3 regions of the Arthrobacter sp. TJ-240 genome follow, and region 2 is predicted to be linked to each of the others. Evidence: riboswitches for the same ligand, from Rfam matches in the RefSeq annotation. Region 2 holds a riboswitch; each other region holds the start of a gene.

Region 1 (4,116 bases), on a different contig from region 2:
GGACGTCACTGCCGGTCGGCATCGTCACGGGCGCCCTCGGTGCGCCGTTCCTGCTGTGGCTGCTCGCCACCGCCAACCGTTCCGGCCAGGGAGGCTGACCATGGCTCCACGCCCACCGATGGATCCGGGAGCGGCGGCCACGCTGTCCGCCGCCGGGATCACGCTCGCCTACGGCGAGCGGACCGTCGTCGACGGGCTCTCCGTCTCGCTGCCCGCCGGGAAGGTCACGGTGATCGTCGGCGCCAACGCGTGCGGCAAGTCGACGCTGCTGCGAGGGCTCGCACGCCTGCTCAAGCCCGTCGAGGGCACCGTGCTGCTCAACGGCGCGGACATCGCCACGCAGTCCACGAAGGCCGTCGCCCGCCTGCTCGGTCTCCTGCCGCAGACCCCGGTGGCCCCGGACGGCATCACCGTCGCCGATCTCGTAGGCCGCGGGCGCTACCCGCACCAGGGCTGGTTCCGCCAGTGGACCCCGGAGGACGACGCCGCCGTGGCGGGCGCGCTCGAGGCCACGGACACGCTGTCCCTCGCGGACCGCACCGTGGACGAGCTGAGCGGCGGGCAGCGCCAGCGCGTATGGATCGCGATGGCGCTCGCCCAGCAGACGGGGATCCTCCTGCTCGACGAGCCCACCACCTTCCTCGACGTCACCCACCAGATCGAGGTGCTGGACCTCATCACCGACCTCAACCGGCGCTCCGGGACCACCGTGGTCATGGTGCTGCACGACCTCAACCTGGCTGCGCGCTACGCGGACCACCTGATCGCCATGCGGGAGGGCCGGATCGTCGCCGAGGGCGCGCCGTCCGCCGTCGTCACCGAGGAGACGGTGCGGGGTGTGTTCCACCTCGACTGCCGGATCATCGAGGACCCCGTGTCCGGTACGCCGATGGTGGTGCCCGTCGGCAGACATCACGGTGCCCCCGCAGCCGAGCCCGTCCGTGCCCCCGCAGCCGTTCCCACCAGAAACCCCGCTTCCGGCCGTGAGCCGGGACGCGGCTACCGATCCAATCCGCAGGACATCGTTCCGGCACGCATGGAGGCATCATGACCGATGTGACACAGAGGACTGCCCGGCGCACCGCGGCGGACACCGAGCCCATGGTGCTGGCGTTCGACGTCGTCGTCACGGCCGTGCAGGACCTCACCGCGAACTTCCGCCGCATCACGTTCGGCGGCGCCTGCCTGGAGTCATTCGGCGTCGCCGGGGACTCCCTCGACCTCCGGATCAAGATCGTCATCCCGTCCGCCGGACGCGCGTGCCCGGACATCGCGGGGATGATGCGCGGCGGCGCTGCGTCCAGCTGGTACCAGCTGTGGCTCGGCATGGACGCGGAGGAGCGCGGCTCCATGCGCACCTACACCGTGCGCGCCTCGCGCTGCACGGGCCCGCAGCCGGAGATCGACGTGGACTTCGTGATGCACCTCGACGAGGACGGCCGCGGCGGTCCCGCGTCCGAATGGGCGGCAGCGGCAAGGCGCGGGGACCGGGTGTGCGTCATCGGACCCAACTCCGCCGCCGCACAGTGCGCGACAGCGGGTGCCTACGGGGGCATCGAGTGGAGCCCGGGCCTCGCCCAGCACGTGCTCCTCGCCGGCGACGAGACCGCAGTGCCCGCGATCAGCGCCATCCTCGAGTCGCTCCCCGAGGACATCAGCGGCCATGCGTTCCTCGAGGTGCCGGACGGCGCGGACTTCCAGAACATCGACACCCGCTCCTCGGTCTCCATCACCTGGCTCGCCCGCGGCCGGCGCCCCCACGGGGAGCTGCTCGAGACCGCCGTCCGGAACGCGGTGCGGCTGCCGGGGTGGGTCTCCCTCTCCGGAGAGGTCACCGCCAGCGGCGGCAGCGAGCCGGAGGACGTGGACATCGACAGGACCATCCTCTGGGAGACACCGCAGCTGCTCGAGGCGGCAATCGTGCAGTCGAGCGTCAACCCGGAACGGCCTCCCGGGACCCAGCCCTTCTACGCCTGGATCGCGGGCGAGGCCGCCGTGGTCCGGGGCCTGCGCCGCTACCTCGTGCGTGACGTCGGGGTGGACCGGAAACAGGTTGCCTTCATGGGGTATTGGCGCAAGGGGCGGGCCGAGCTGTCCTGACTGGGTTTTCCGCGGCCGAAACTCAGGTTCTGCCGCACATTTCCTCAGGATTCCTGATGACGGAATGCAGTATTGCATGAATTGTCCACAGGCTGGATAACGGAATTGTAACTTCGCCTTTCCTCGCCTATGTTTGAGCAGTCAAAGCTCCATCGTGGAATTCAGGTCCGCACGCCTAACCCTGTCAGCGGACCGCCTGAACAACCTGTGACAGGGGTGGAGGACCCACATTCCGGCGGCACGAGCCGCCTCGGGGTGAAGCCCTCACGCATAGTCGACAGCACGGTCCTTCCTGCGCTTCTGCCGCGCCGAGGACCGCGCCGTGGGGCCGAGTCAACTCTTGCTCGAATCCGACAGCTAACTTCGCGGGCGTGTGAGAGAGGTATGCAGTTGACCCAGACGCTCATGTCCGGGCGCCGTCGCGCGTCCGACGCCCGCCCGGACCAGCACCACGCGACGCCGCAGCTTTCCGCGCACACCCCTCCGCCGAACCGCCGCTCGCTGCGTGCGCAGCCCCACCCGGTGCACAGCCCCCTCTTCGCGGCCTCCTTGCCGGCTGCACCGTCCATTCCCGCGCCGACCCCTGGCGTCGCGCCCGTGGAGCCGGGACCCGATGCGTCCGCGCCCGCCGCAGTCCCGACTCCTTCCGGGGATGCGCCGCGTCCCAGCACCTCCGCGCCGCCGACCCGCCGCGAACTCCGGGCCCGGGAGCGGGCCGCGCGCGACATCCCTGTCGACGACGCCATCGACGGCATCGGCGACGCCGCCGAGGCCGACAACGCCACCGTGTCCCTGCCGTCGCGCCGCAGCGTCCGCAGCAGCGGACGCACGCCGTCGCCGGTTCAGCGACGGACGGACGCGCGTCCCCCGGCGACCCGCCGGACGGCATCCCGGGGCGGCACTGTCCCTGCGTCGCTCACCCGCCTCCGGGACAACGCCGCCACCGCCGGCATCGTCCTGGCCTCGGCCGGCCTGCTCATGGGCGCCGTCGCGCCGTCGGCCACCTCGGCTCCCGCCGACGGTGCGGACGCTGCCCCCGCGTCCGGCGTATCGCAGGCCGTCACCGCGCCCGCGGGAGCCACGGTGACCTTCGGCCTCGAGGCTGCGGGGCCCGCCGCCGAAGGCATCGCCCCGAGCATCGCGAGTGCGCGGGCGCTCTCGGCCTCCCTCGCACCGGCAGCGAAGGAACGCAAGGCCTTCAGCGCCCCGGTGGAGTCCCCGACGGTCGCCTCGACCTTCGGGTACAGGGTCAACCCCATGGGCGGTTTCGGGACGGAGCTCCACACGGGCGTCGACTACGCCAGCGCCTGCGGCACCCCGGTGAAGGCCGTGGACGCCGGGACGGTCGTCGACTCGGGCTGGCACGCCTACGGCGGAGGGCAGCGCATCGTGATCGACCACGGCGACGGGCTGAAGACCACCTACAACCACATGAGCGCCCTCGAGGCGCCGGCCGGCACCACTGTGAAGCGCGGCGACCCCCTCGGCGCCGTCGGCAGCACCGGCAACTCCACGGGGTGCCACCTCCACTTCGAGGTTCTGGTCCACGACGAGAAGGTCGACCCGCAGCCCTGGCTGTGACCGGGGGCAGCCGCCGGCGCGTGGGCCGCAGCTGCCGGAGGCCCCGTCAGGGCAGCGGTTCGCTCACGACTGCGGGATCCTTGTAACCGAGCGGCATCCGCAGGCGGAGCGAGTCCGGCCTGACCTCGAAGGCCATGTGCGTCGCCTTGCCGAGGGCGTCGCCGTCGAGCTGCACCTCGAGCGGCTCACGCAGCGTGATCTCGGCGGTGCGGCACTGGAAGTACTCCAGCGACGGATCCTTGCTCCTGCCCTTGCCGCGCGCGACCAGCTTGCCCACGACGGCCAGCCACCCGAGCCTGCCCTTGGGGGCCACGGTCATGAGGTCCATGAGGCCGTCGTCGATCCTGGCGCCGGGGAAGATCTCCAGGCCGCCCATGATCTTCCCGCAATTGCCGCCCATCACGCTGCGCAGGCGGCGCTCGAAGGGCTTGCCCC
Region 2 (4,116 bases):
GGCGGCACCGCCCTCATCGACACGACCTACGTGGACAACGCGGCCTCGGCGATCGTCGCCTGCCTGCGACGCATGGACGCCGCCCAGGGTCGGGCCTTCGTGGTCACGAACGGCGAGCCGCGCCCCATCGCGGAGCTCGTGGCCGGGATCTGCCGCGCGGGCGGGGTGGCGCCACCGGCATGGTCGGTACCCGGAGCGCTCGCCCGAGGCGCGGGAGCGGTGATCGAGCGCGCCTGGCTCGCCGCGGGCCGCACCGAGGAGCCCCCCATGACCCGCTTCCTGGCCGAACAGCTCTCGACCGCGCACTGGTTCGACCAGCGGCGCACGCGCGAAGTCCTCGGCTGGGAGCCGGACGTCAGCATCGACGAGGGCTTCGAGCGGCTGGCCCGGCACTACTCGCGCTAGGGGCTCCGGCGCGTCACGCTCAGGCCCTCCGTGCAGCCAGGACCTCGAGGTAGTGGGGATTGTGCATGATGCCGAGCACGTTGCCGAACGGATCCACCACGGACGCCGTCGTGAACCCGCCGGTCCCCCGTTCCGTCACCGCCTCGTATTCGGTGGCGCCCAGCCGGAGCAGCCTGTCCAGCGTGCCGGTCAGGTCGTCGACGTGCCAGAACATGACGGCGCCACCCGGCCCGAGGGACGCACCGGACGGCCCGTACCTCCGGTCGATGAACCCGAGCTCGTCCTCGTCGTCACCCACCCGGAACTCGAGGTAGGCGGGAGGCTCGGGGGGCGGCGGGAAGGCGTAGTACGGCGCTGTCCCCAGCAGTTCCGTGTACCAGTCGCGGGCGGCGGCGAGATCGTCGGCGTAGAAGGTGACGGTGGCGAATCCTCGAAACATCGGTGCTCCTCCGGGTAGGCGTGACCCGCCGGAATGTACACCCGAAGCCAGGTACGGCAAAGGGCGGGGTGCATAGCACCCCGCCCTTTGCGTGTCGCTACCGGCGTTCGCCGCCGGTCTGCGCCGTCTGTCCGCTCTAGCGGGTGTAGTAACCGTCCACCGACATGACGTCGACCGAGTGCACCTGCGTGCCCTGCGACGGGTTCAGCGCGCTGACCATCTGGCCGTCGCCGAGGTAGATCCCCACGTGGCTGCCACCGTTCTGGCTCACCAGGTCACCCGGCTGGGGGCTGCTGGTGGGCGTCATGGCGGCGAACTGCGCCCACGTGGTGCGGGGCAGGTTGATGCCCTGCTGTGCATAGGCCCACTGGACGAAGCCGGAGCAGTCCCAGGCGCCGTAGGCGGTGCCGCCGTAGACGTAGCCCGAGCCGACACCCTGCATCGCCGTGCCGGCGATCCCGGCGAGCGAGGTCCTCGGCGCGATGGAGGCGGCGGACTGCGTGCTGAGTCCGGTGGAGTTGCCCGGGGTCGCCGTGGTGCTCGCGAGCACTGCCTGCGCGGGCGCTGCCTGTGCGGGCACCGACTGAGCGGAGTACTGCTGCGGGGCGGCGGAGCCGCCCAGCGAGATGGACTGCCCGGGGTGGATGACCGAGGCGTAGCCGAGGCCGTTCGCCGCGAACAGCGCCTCGAGGCTGACGCCGTGCGAGGAGGCGATGCTGCCGAGCGTGTCGCCCGCCTGCACGGTGTAGGTGCCGGCCGCGGTGGTGCTCGCGGTGGACTGCTGGGTGTCGATGCTGATCTCACCGGCTGCGCTGGCGGGAAGTGCCGCACCGAACAGGAGGCCTGACGCGGTGACGACGACGGCGGCGGGCTTGCCGGCGACGGACGCGGTCGCGGTGACGGCGCGTGAGGCCGTGACGAGGGGGTTGGTGCGCGTGGGGACGGCCCGGTGGCGCGCGATATGGCTCTTGGACATGCTGTTGCCTTTCCCAAAGCCTGCGAAGTTAGCTGTCGGGTTCGGATGGGACATCCGGACACGCACCTGTCGACCAACGCCCCCAGGCTGGTCAACGCGTGTCTTTACCCCTAGGACTCGTTGAAGAGTCCGCTACTGGTTCCCCCGCCCCTGTCGAATGGTTTGTGCGAACGGTTCATCCTCATCGACAGGGTTCGGCTGAAAGAGGATGAGCGCCCCGCCGTGGTGGCGCGGGCGCGGCTTCAACGGTACGCGAGGGGTCCCGGATTGTCACGTTTGGATCACGAGGGGAAGATCACGTCGCAGGCCCGGGGAGGCTACGTCCTCGCGTTGCGCGGTCTCGGCTGGCAGTGCGGGCAGAGGTAGGAAGACCGGTTCATGAAGGACTCCCGGCGGATCTGCGTGTGCCGGCCCTCGGCCGCGCAGCGGCGGCACGGCTGCCCGGCGCGGCCGTAGGCCTCGAGGTCCCGCGCGAAGTAGCCCGAGGCACCGTTGACATTCACGTAGAGGGCGTCGAAGCTCGTGCCCCCGGCCGCCAGGGCGCGGGTCATCACGCCGGTGGCCGCCTCGACGATGCGCCGGGTGTCCGGGCGCCGCAGGGTGTCGGTGGGCCGGGCGTAGTGGAACCGGGCAGCCCACAGGGCCTCGTCGGCGTAGATGTTGCCGATGCCGGAGACGAGCCCCTGATCGAGCAGCGCGCGCTTGAGTCCGGTCCTGCGGGCACGGAGGCGCCGGTGGAAGGCCTGGGGGTCGAAAGCGGGGTCGAGGAGGTCGCGTGCGATGTGCGCGGCCTGGTGCGGCACGAGGGGCAGGCTGCCCTCCCCCAGCCCTCCCGGGTGGCCGTCCCCGGTGGGCTGCAGGTCGGCGACGAACATGCCGCCGAAGATGCGCTGGTCCACGAAACGCAGCTCGGCGGGCAGCGGCACGCCCTCCTCGTCGAGCGCGGCGGAGAGGGTCAGGCGTACCTTTAGGTGCTTCTCGCGCGGCGCGGCGGGCTCCTCGATGAGGAGCTGCCCGCTCATGCCGAGGTGTGCCATCAGTGCGACGTGCGGCGGGGTGTCCGCGCCGGCGGCATCCTCCAGAACGAGCCAGAGGAACTTCCCGCGGCGCACCACGTCGGTGACGCGCGCCCCGGTGACGTTGCCGACGAAGTCCTCGACGCCGTCGACGTGCCGCCGGAGCGACCGGGCGTCGACCACGTCCACGTCCTCGATGGTGCGTCCGGTCACCCAGCGGGCCAGGCCACGGCGGACCACCTCGACCTCGGGCAGTTCAGGCACTCAGGAACCGTCGCGCGCGTCGGAGGGTTCCCCGGCCCCGTGCACGGAACCGGCCCCTTCGGTGAGCAGCTTCCACGACGCCGCTGCCGCCGCCTGCTCGGCTTCCTTCTTCGACGGTCCGTGCCCGGAACCGTATCCGACCCCACCGATCAGCAGGTGCGCCGTGAAGGTGCGGGCGTGGTCGGGGCCCGTGCCCTCGACCTGGTAGTCGATGAGACCGAGTCGCCGCCCGGCCGCGGTCTCCTGGATGCGGGTCTTCCAGTCCGTGCCCTCGCCGAGGACCGCGGAGTCGCGCAGCAGGGGCCCGATGAGGCGCATGACCATGGCACGGGCGGTCTCGATGCCGTGGCTGAGGTACGCGGCGCCGATCACGGCCTCCATGGTGTCCGCGAGGATCGACGCCTTGTCCCGCCCGTTCGTCAGCTTCTCGCCCTGCCCCAGCAGCACGTAGCTGCCGAGGTCGAGGGTGCGTGCGACGCCCGCGAGGGCTTTGGTACTCACGACGGCGGACCGCCGCTTGGCGAGCTCACCCTCGGACAGGCCCGGGTTGTCCCGGTACAGGGCATCGGTGACCGAGAGCCCGAGGACCGAGTCGCCGAGGAACTCGAGGCGCTCGTTGGTGGGGATCCCGCCCTTCTCGTAGGCGTAGGACCGGTGGGTCAGGGCAAGACGAAGCGTCTCGGCGTCGATATCGACACCGAGACGCTTCGTGAGCTCTTCTGTATTCTTCACAACCGCATCAGCCGGCGCATCGGTCGGGGGACCCGCCGGCGCGTGGACACGGCGGGACGGATCCGATGTCAGACGTCGGCGACCTTGCGTCCCTTGTACTCCAGGAACAGCGGCGTGCCGGCCGAGTCGGTGACAACCTTGGCCTGGTGGGCGAGGCTGTAGGTGACGCGACCGTTCTCGAGGGTCTTGACCAGTTTGGGGGCGGTTGCCTTCCACTGGGACCGGCGTGCACGGGTATTCGCGCGGGACATCTTCCGCTTCGGGACAGCCACGGCTAACTCTCT
Region 3 (4,116 bases), on a different contig from region 2:
CGGCACATCGTGCCGGTCCTCCCGTGATCGTATGCGTCCGCCGATCAGCCGCCGACGCGGATGTAGACGCCGCCCGAACCGAGCTCGGCGGGGGCGATGACCGTGGAGTTGCCGTTGAATCCACCGTGGACGGCCTGGCCGCCACCGATGTACACCGCGATGTGGGCCATGCCCATGCCGCCGTCGGCGTAGTAGATGAGGTCTCCGGGGATGGCCTCGCCGGCGCTGACGGTGCGCCCCAGGGAGAGGTAGCCTGCCGGCCAGCCGTGGAAGTTGATGCCTGCGGCGGCGAGCGAGTTGCTGGCCAGGCGGGTGCAGTCCTGCGTGACGCCCAGCTGGCCCTTGGCCGCTGCGGCGATCGTCGCGGCGACGCCCGACGACGCGGCGGGAGCAGCGGGGGCTGCCGGTGCCGGGGCGACCGGAGCGGCGGCTGCCGCCGGGGCGGCGACGGGTGCCGGAGCCTTCGTGGCCACGGGAGCTGCGGCCTGGACGGCCGCGGGGACCTCGACGGCGGTCACGGGCGCTGCGGCCACGGGGGCCACGACGACGGGGGCTTCGACGACGGGAGCCGGGGCGACGGGGGCCTCGACGACGGGGGCCGGGGCGACGACGGGCTTCGCGTTGACCTTGACCGCGGTCCTGTTGAAGGACACGACGGGCCCGGCGGGTGCGACGACGGCCGCCCGGGCCGAGGCGAGGGAGACGCTGGACGCGGCGACGTCGCGCTGGGGCTGGAGGTCGGCCGCGTTGGCGGCGACACCGCTGGACAGGACGAGGCCCGAAGCGGCGACGATGACGGCGGCCTGGCGGCCCATCCCGGTCGCGTTCGAGGTGACTGCTTTGGCGAGTTCGGAGAAGCCGGCGGCGGACCGTGCTTCTGCTCTATGGCGTGCGGGCATGACGGATGAAGGCATGGGGGATAACTCCAGGTGTGTGTTTCTAGCGGACGCGGACGAAGCTGGCGCCGGGCAGGTCGGCCAGGAAGTGGAGGCCGGTGTTCATACCGTTCAGGCCGCCACTGATGACCTGGCCGTTGCCGACGTAGATGGCCACGTGGCCGCCGGTGATCACGAGATCGCCGGGGGCGGGGCTGCTGACGACGTCGCCGAACTGGAAGAACTGGCCCGGGGCGAGATCGCCCACGGACTTGCCGACCGAGCGCAGTGCCTTCTCGACCATGGCGGTGCAGTCCTGGGCGACGCCGATCTGGGCGTACGCCGAGCCGACCAGGCCGGCAGCGACGCCGGAGGACGGGGCGGGAGCAGGAGTGGGCTTGGGAGCGGGAGCCGGTGCGACGGCGGCGGGCGCTGCGGCCGGTGCCACGGGAGCCGGTGCGGCGACGGGAGCCGGTGCGACGGCGGCGGCCACGGGAGCCGGTGCGGCGACGGGAGCCGGTGCGGCGACGGCAGCCACGGCGGGAGCGGCCGGCGCTGCGACCGGAACGACGGCGACGGGCGCTGCGGCCGGGGCCGGCGCGGCGGGTGCCTGCTCCTCGACCACGGGAGCGGGCGCCTCGACGACGGGCTCGGGGGCGGCGGTGACCTCGACGGCCACGCGGTCGAAGGAGACCGTGGCGGTGGCGGGGACGGTGACCTCGGCCGAGACGACCCGGCTCACGGTCAACGCCGTGGAGGACGTTACTTCGCGCTCTGCGGGGGTGGCCCCGTGGGCCGGGAGACCGGCGGTGAGGACGAGGCCCGAGGCGGCCACGATGACGGCTGCCTGGCGGCCGACCGATCCGGCGTTGGAGGTGACTGCAGTGGACAGGTTCGTCAGCGCACTGACGTTCCGGGCCGCACGGTGGCGGCCCAGTGAAGAGCTATTGGACACGTTGGATTGCCTCTCCCAACGCCTGCGAGGTGAGCTGTCGGATTCGGATGGGAGTCACCCGGCCGCTGCGTGAAGCAGCGACTTAACCCCAAGGATTTCGGTTACGAAACCCAGAAATTGGTTCCCCCGCCTCTGCCATGCGATGGTGCGGACGGACCTCGAGCAATGGCAGAGCTAGGCGATTTGCAGGAGGGTGCCGGATCTAGAGCGAATTTGGCACGAGATGAAAGCTACCTCACAAACACCCGTTTGTCACGTTACGATCACGAAATGGTGTGTTCTTGGTGACGACGCCGGTTCGGAGGACCGTCTGCACACCCGCGCGGCGGCGGCCGAGTCCTCAGGCGGCGACGGAGACGAACACGTGCGAGGCCACCTCGGGCGGCAGTTCCAGGGCTCCCTCGACCCCCGGGACACGGACGGACACGTAGTCACCCACGGATTCGAGATTGAGCTGCGCTCCGGGACGGAGGCCGCCCTCGTCGAGCTGCGTGAGCAGTTCAGGATCCACCTGGATCGGCTCGGCGAGGCGCACCAGGGTTACCTGCTTCCCGGGTGCATACGTGCCCATGGCGGACAGCAGGGTCACCACGCCGTCGGTGAACCGCTCGGACTCGATGCCACCGATGGCCGCAAGTCCGGGGATGGGATTGCCGTACGGCGATTCGGAGGGCTTGCCGAGGAGCTCGTAGAGCCGCCGCTCCACCCGCTCGCTCATCACGTGCTCCCAGCGGCAGGCCTCGTCGTGGACGTAGGCCCAGTCGAGGCCGATGACGTCGCTGAGCAGCCGTTCCGCCAGGCGGTGCTTCCTCATGACGCCCGTGGCCCTGTGGCGGCCCAGCTCGGTGAGCTCGAGATGCCGGTCACCGGAGACGACCACGAGACCGTCACGCTCCATGCGGCCGATGGTCTGGGAGACGGTCGGACCCGAGTGGCGGAGGCGCTCGGCGATGCGCGCGCGGAGGGCGACGATGTTCTCTTCCTCGAGTTCAAGGATGGTCCGCAGGTACATCTCGGTGGTGTCGATGAGGTCCGTCATGCGGTTCAGCTCCTTGGTGCGGTGCGGTGCGGGTGCGCGGCTGGAATGCCTCACGCCGGTGAGGCAGGCCAAAGCCGCCACGGACTGCTCCGCCCCACGCCCCCCAAGGTTAACCCATGGCGCAACGGCCCCGGCAATCGGGCGGAGCGCGGTCAGGGCGGCTTCCCGCAGCCGGTTAACAAATGGAGGGCCCGGGACCGCTGGGGCAGAATGAGGCCGTACCTGCCGCCCAACAGCTGGAGCATCGCATGAGTGACTCGCCCCGTATTCCCGACCACCTCCTGCCCTCGGACGGCCGTTTCGGCGCGGGCCCGTCGAAGGTCAGGAGCGGCCAGGTGGACGCGCTCGTGGCGGCGGGGCGGTCGCTGCTCGGGACCTCGCACCGGCAGGCTCCTGTCCGGGACCTCGTCGGCCGGGTCCGGACGGGTCTCAGCACGTTCTTCGGCGCCCCCGACGGGTACGAGGTGGTCCTCGGCGTCGGCGGCTCCACCGCGTTCTGGGACGTCGCCACGTTCGGGCTCGTCGAGCGGAAGGCGCAGCACCTGTCCTTCGGCGAGTTCGGCTCGAAGTTCGCCTCCGCGACGACGAAGGCGCCGTTCCTGGAGGCGTCCTCCGTCATCACGTCGGCACCCGGCACACGCCCGGATCCTGTCGCGGAGGCCGGCGTGGACACCTACGCCTGGCCGCAGAACGAGACGTCCACCGGTGTCGCCGCTCCGGTCCGGAGGATCGACGGCGCCGACGACGGCGCACTCGTGATCGTCGACGCGACCTCCGCAGCAGGCGGGCTCGACGTGGACGTGGCGCAGGCCGATGTCTACTACTTCGCGCCGCAGAAGAACTTCGCGTCCGACGGCGGCCTGTGGCTGGGGCTCTTCTCCCCCGCGGCACTCGAACGCGCCGCGCGGATCGATGCCGGCGACCGATGGATCCCGGATTTCCTGAACCTCCAGACCGCCATCGACAACTCGCGCCTGAACCAGACCTACAACACGCCGTCGCTGTCCACGCTCGTGACGCTCGATGCCCAGGTGCAGTGGCTCAACGCGCAGGGCGGACTGCCCTTCGCCACCGCACGGACGGCGGATTCGGCGGGGCGCCTGTACCGCTGGGCCGAGGCGTCCGCCGTCGCCCGCCCGTATGTCGCCCGTCCCGAAGACCGCTCGAACGTGATCGTGACCGTGGATTTCGACGACGCCGTGGATGCAGCACGTATCGCCGCGATCCTCCGGGCCAACGGGATCGTC

Evidence for each region. Region 2 has a riboswitch for cyclic di-AMP ahead of AC4D2C_RS07620 (C40 family peptidase). Riboswitches for the same ligand answer to the same signal wherever they lie in the genome.
Region 1: linked by a shared signal. The riboswitch ahead of AC4D2C_RS10755 (M23 family metallopeptidase) and the one ahead of AC4D2C_RS07620 (C40 family peptidase) in region 2 are both predicted to bind cyclic di-AMP.
Region 3: linked by a shared signal. The riboswitch ahead of AC4D2C_RS11210 (NlpC/P60 family protein) and the one ahead of AC4D2C_RS07620 (C40 family peptidase) in region 2 are both predicted to bind cyclic di-AMP.

Annotation. Positions count from the first base shown of each region.
Region 1 covers NZ_JBZCNG010000003.1:526,040-530,155, reverse strand. Annotated here, with positions in the region: gene AC4D2C_RS10770 (FecCD family ABC transporter permease) at 1-98, shown strand, start outside; gene AC4D2C_RS10765 (ABC transporter ATP-binding protein) at 101-1,051, shown strand; gene AC4D2C_RS10760 (siderophore-interacting protein) at 1,048-2,100, shown strand; cyclic di-AMP (ydaO/yuaA leader) riboswitch at 2,284-2,487, shown strand; gene AC4D2C_RS10755 (M23 family metallopeptidase) at 2,491-3,681, shown strand; gene AC4D2C_RS10750 (diacylglycerol/lipid kinase family protein) at 3,728-4,116, opposite strand, start outside.
Region 2 covers NZ_JBZCNG010000002.1:614,579-618,694, forward strand. Annotated here, with positions in the region: gene AC4D2C_RS07610 (NAD-dependent epimerase/dehydratase family protein) at 1-405, shown strand, start outside; gene AC4D2C_RS07615 (VOC family protein) at 425-844, opposite strand; gene AC4D2C_RS07620 (C40 family peptidase) at 981-1,820, opposite strand; cyclic di-AMP (ydaO/yuaA leader) riboswitch at 1,823-1,999, opposite strand; gene mutM (bifunctional DNA-formamidopyrimidine glycosylase/DNA-(apurinic or apyrimidinic site) lyase) at 2,138-3,100, opposite strand; gene rnc (ribonuclease III) at 3,101-3,832, opposite strand; gene rpmF (50S ribosomal protein L32) at 3,901-4,104, opposite strand; gene AC4D2C_RS07640 (YceD family protein) at 4,107-4,116, opposite strand, start outside.
Region 3 covers NZ_JBZCNG010000004.1:47,468-51,583, reverse strand. Annotated here, with positions in the region: gene AC4D2C_RS11215 (NlpC/P60 family protein) at 45-914, opposite strand; gene AC4D2C_RS11210 (NlpC/P60 family protein) at 940-1,830, opposite strand; cyclic di-AMP (ydaO/yuaA leader) riboswitch at 1,836-1,988, opposite strand; gene AC4D2C_RS11205 (iron-dependent transcriptional repressor DtxR) at 2,171-2,869, opposite strand; gene serC (phosphoserine transaminase) at 3,118-4,116, shown strand, end outside.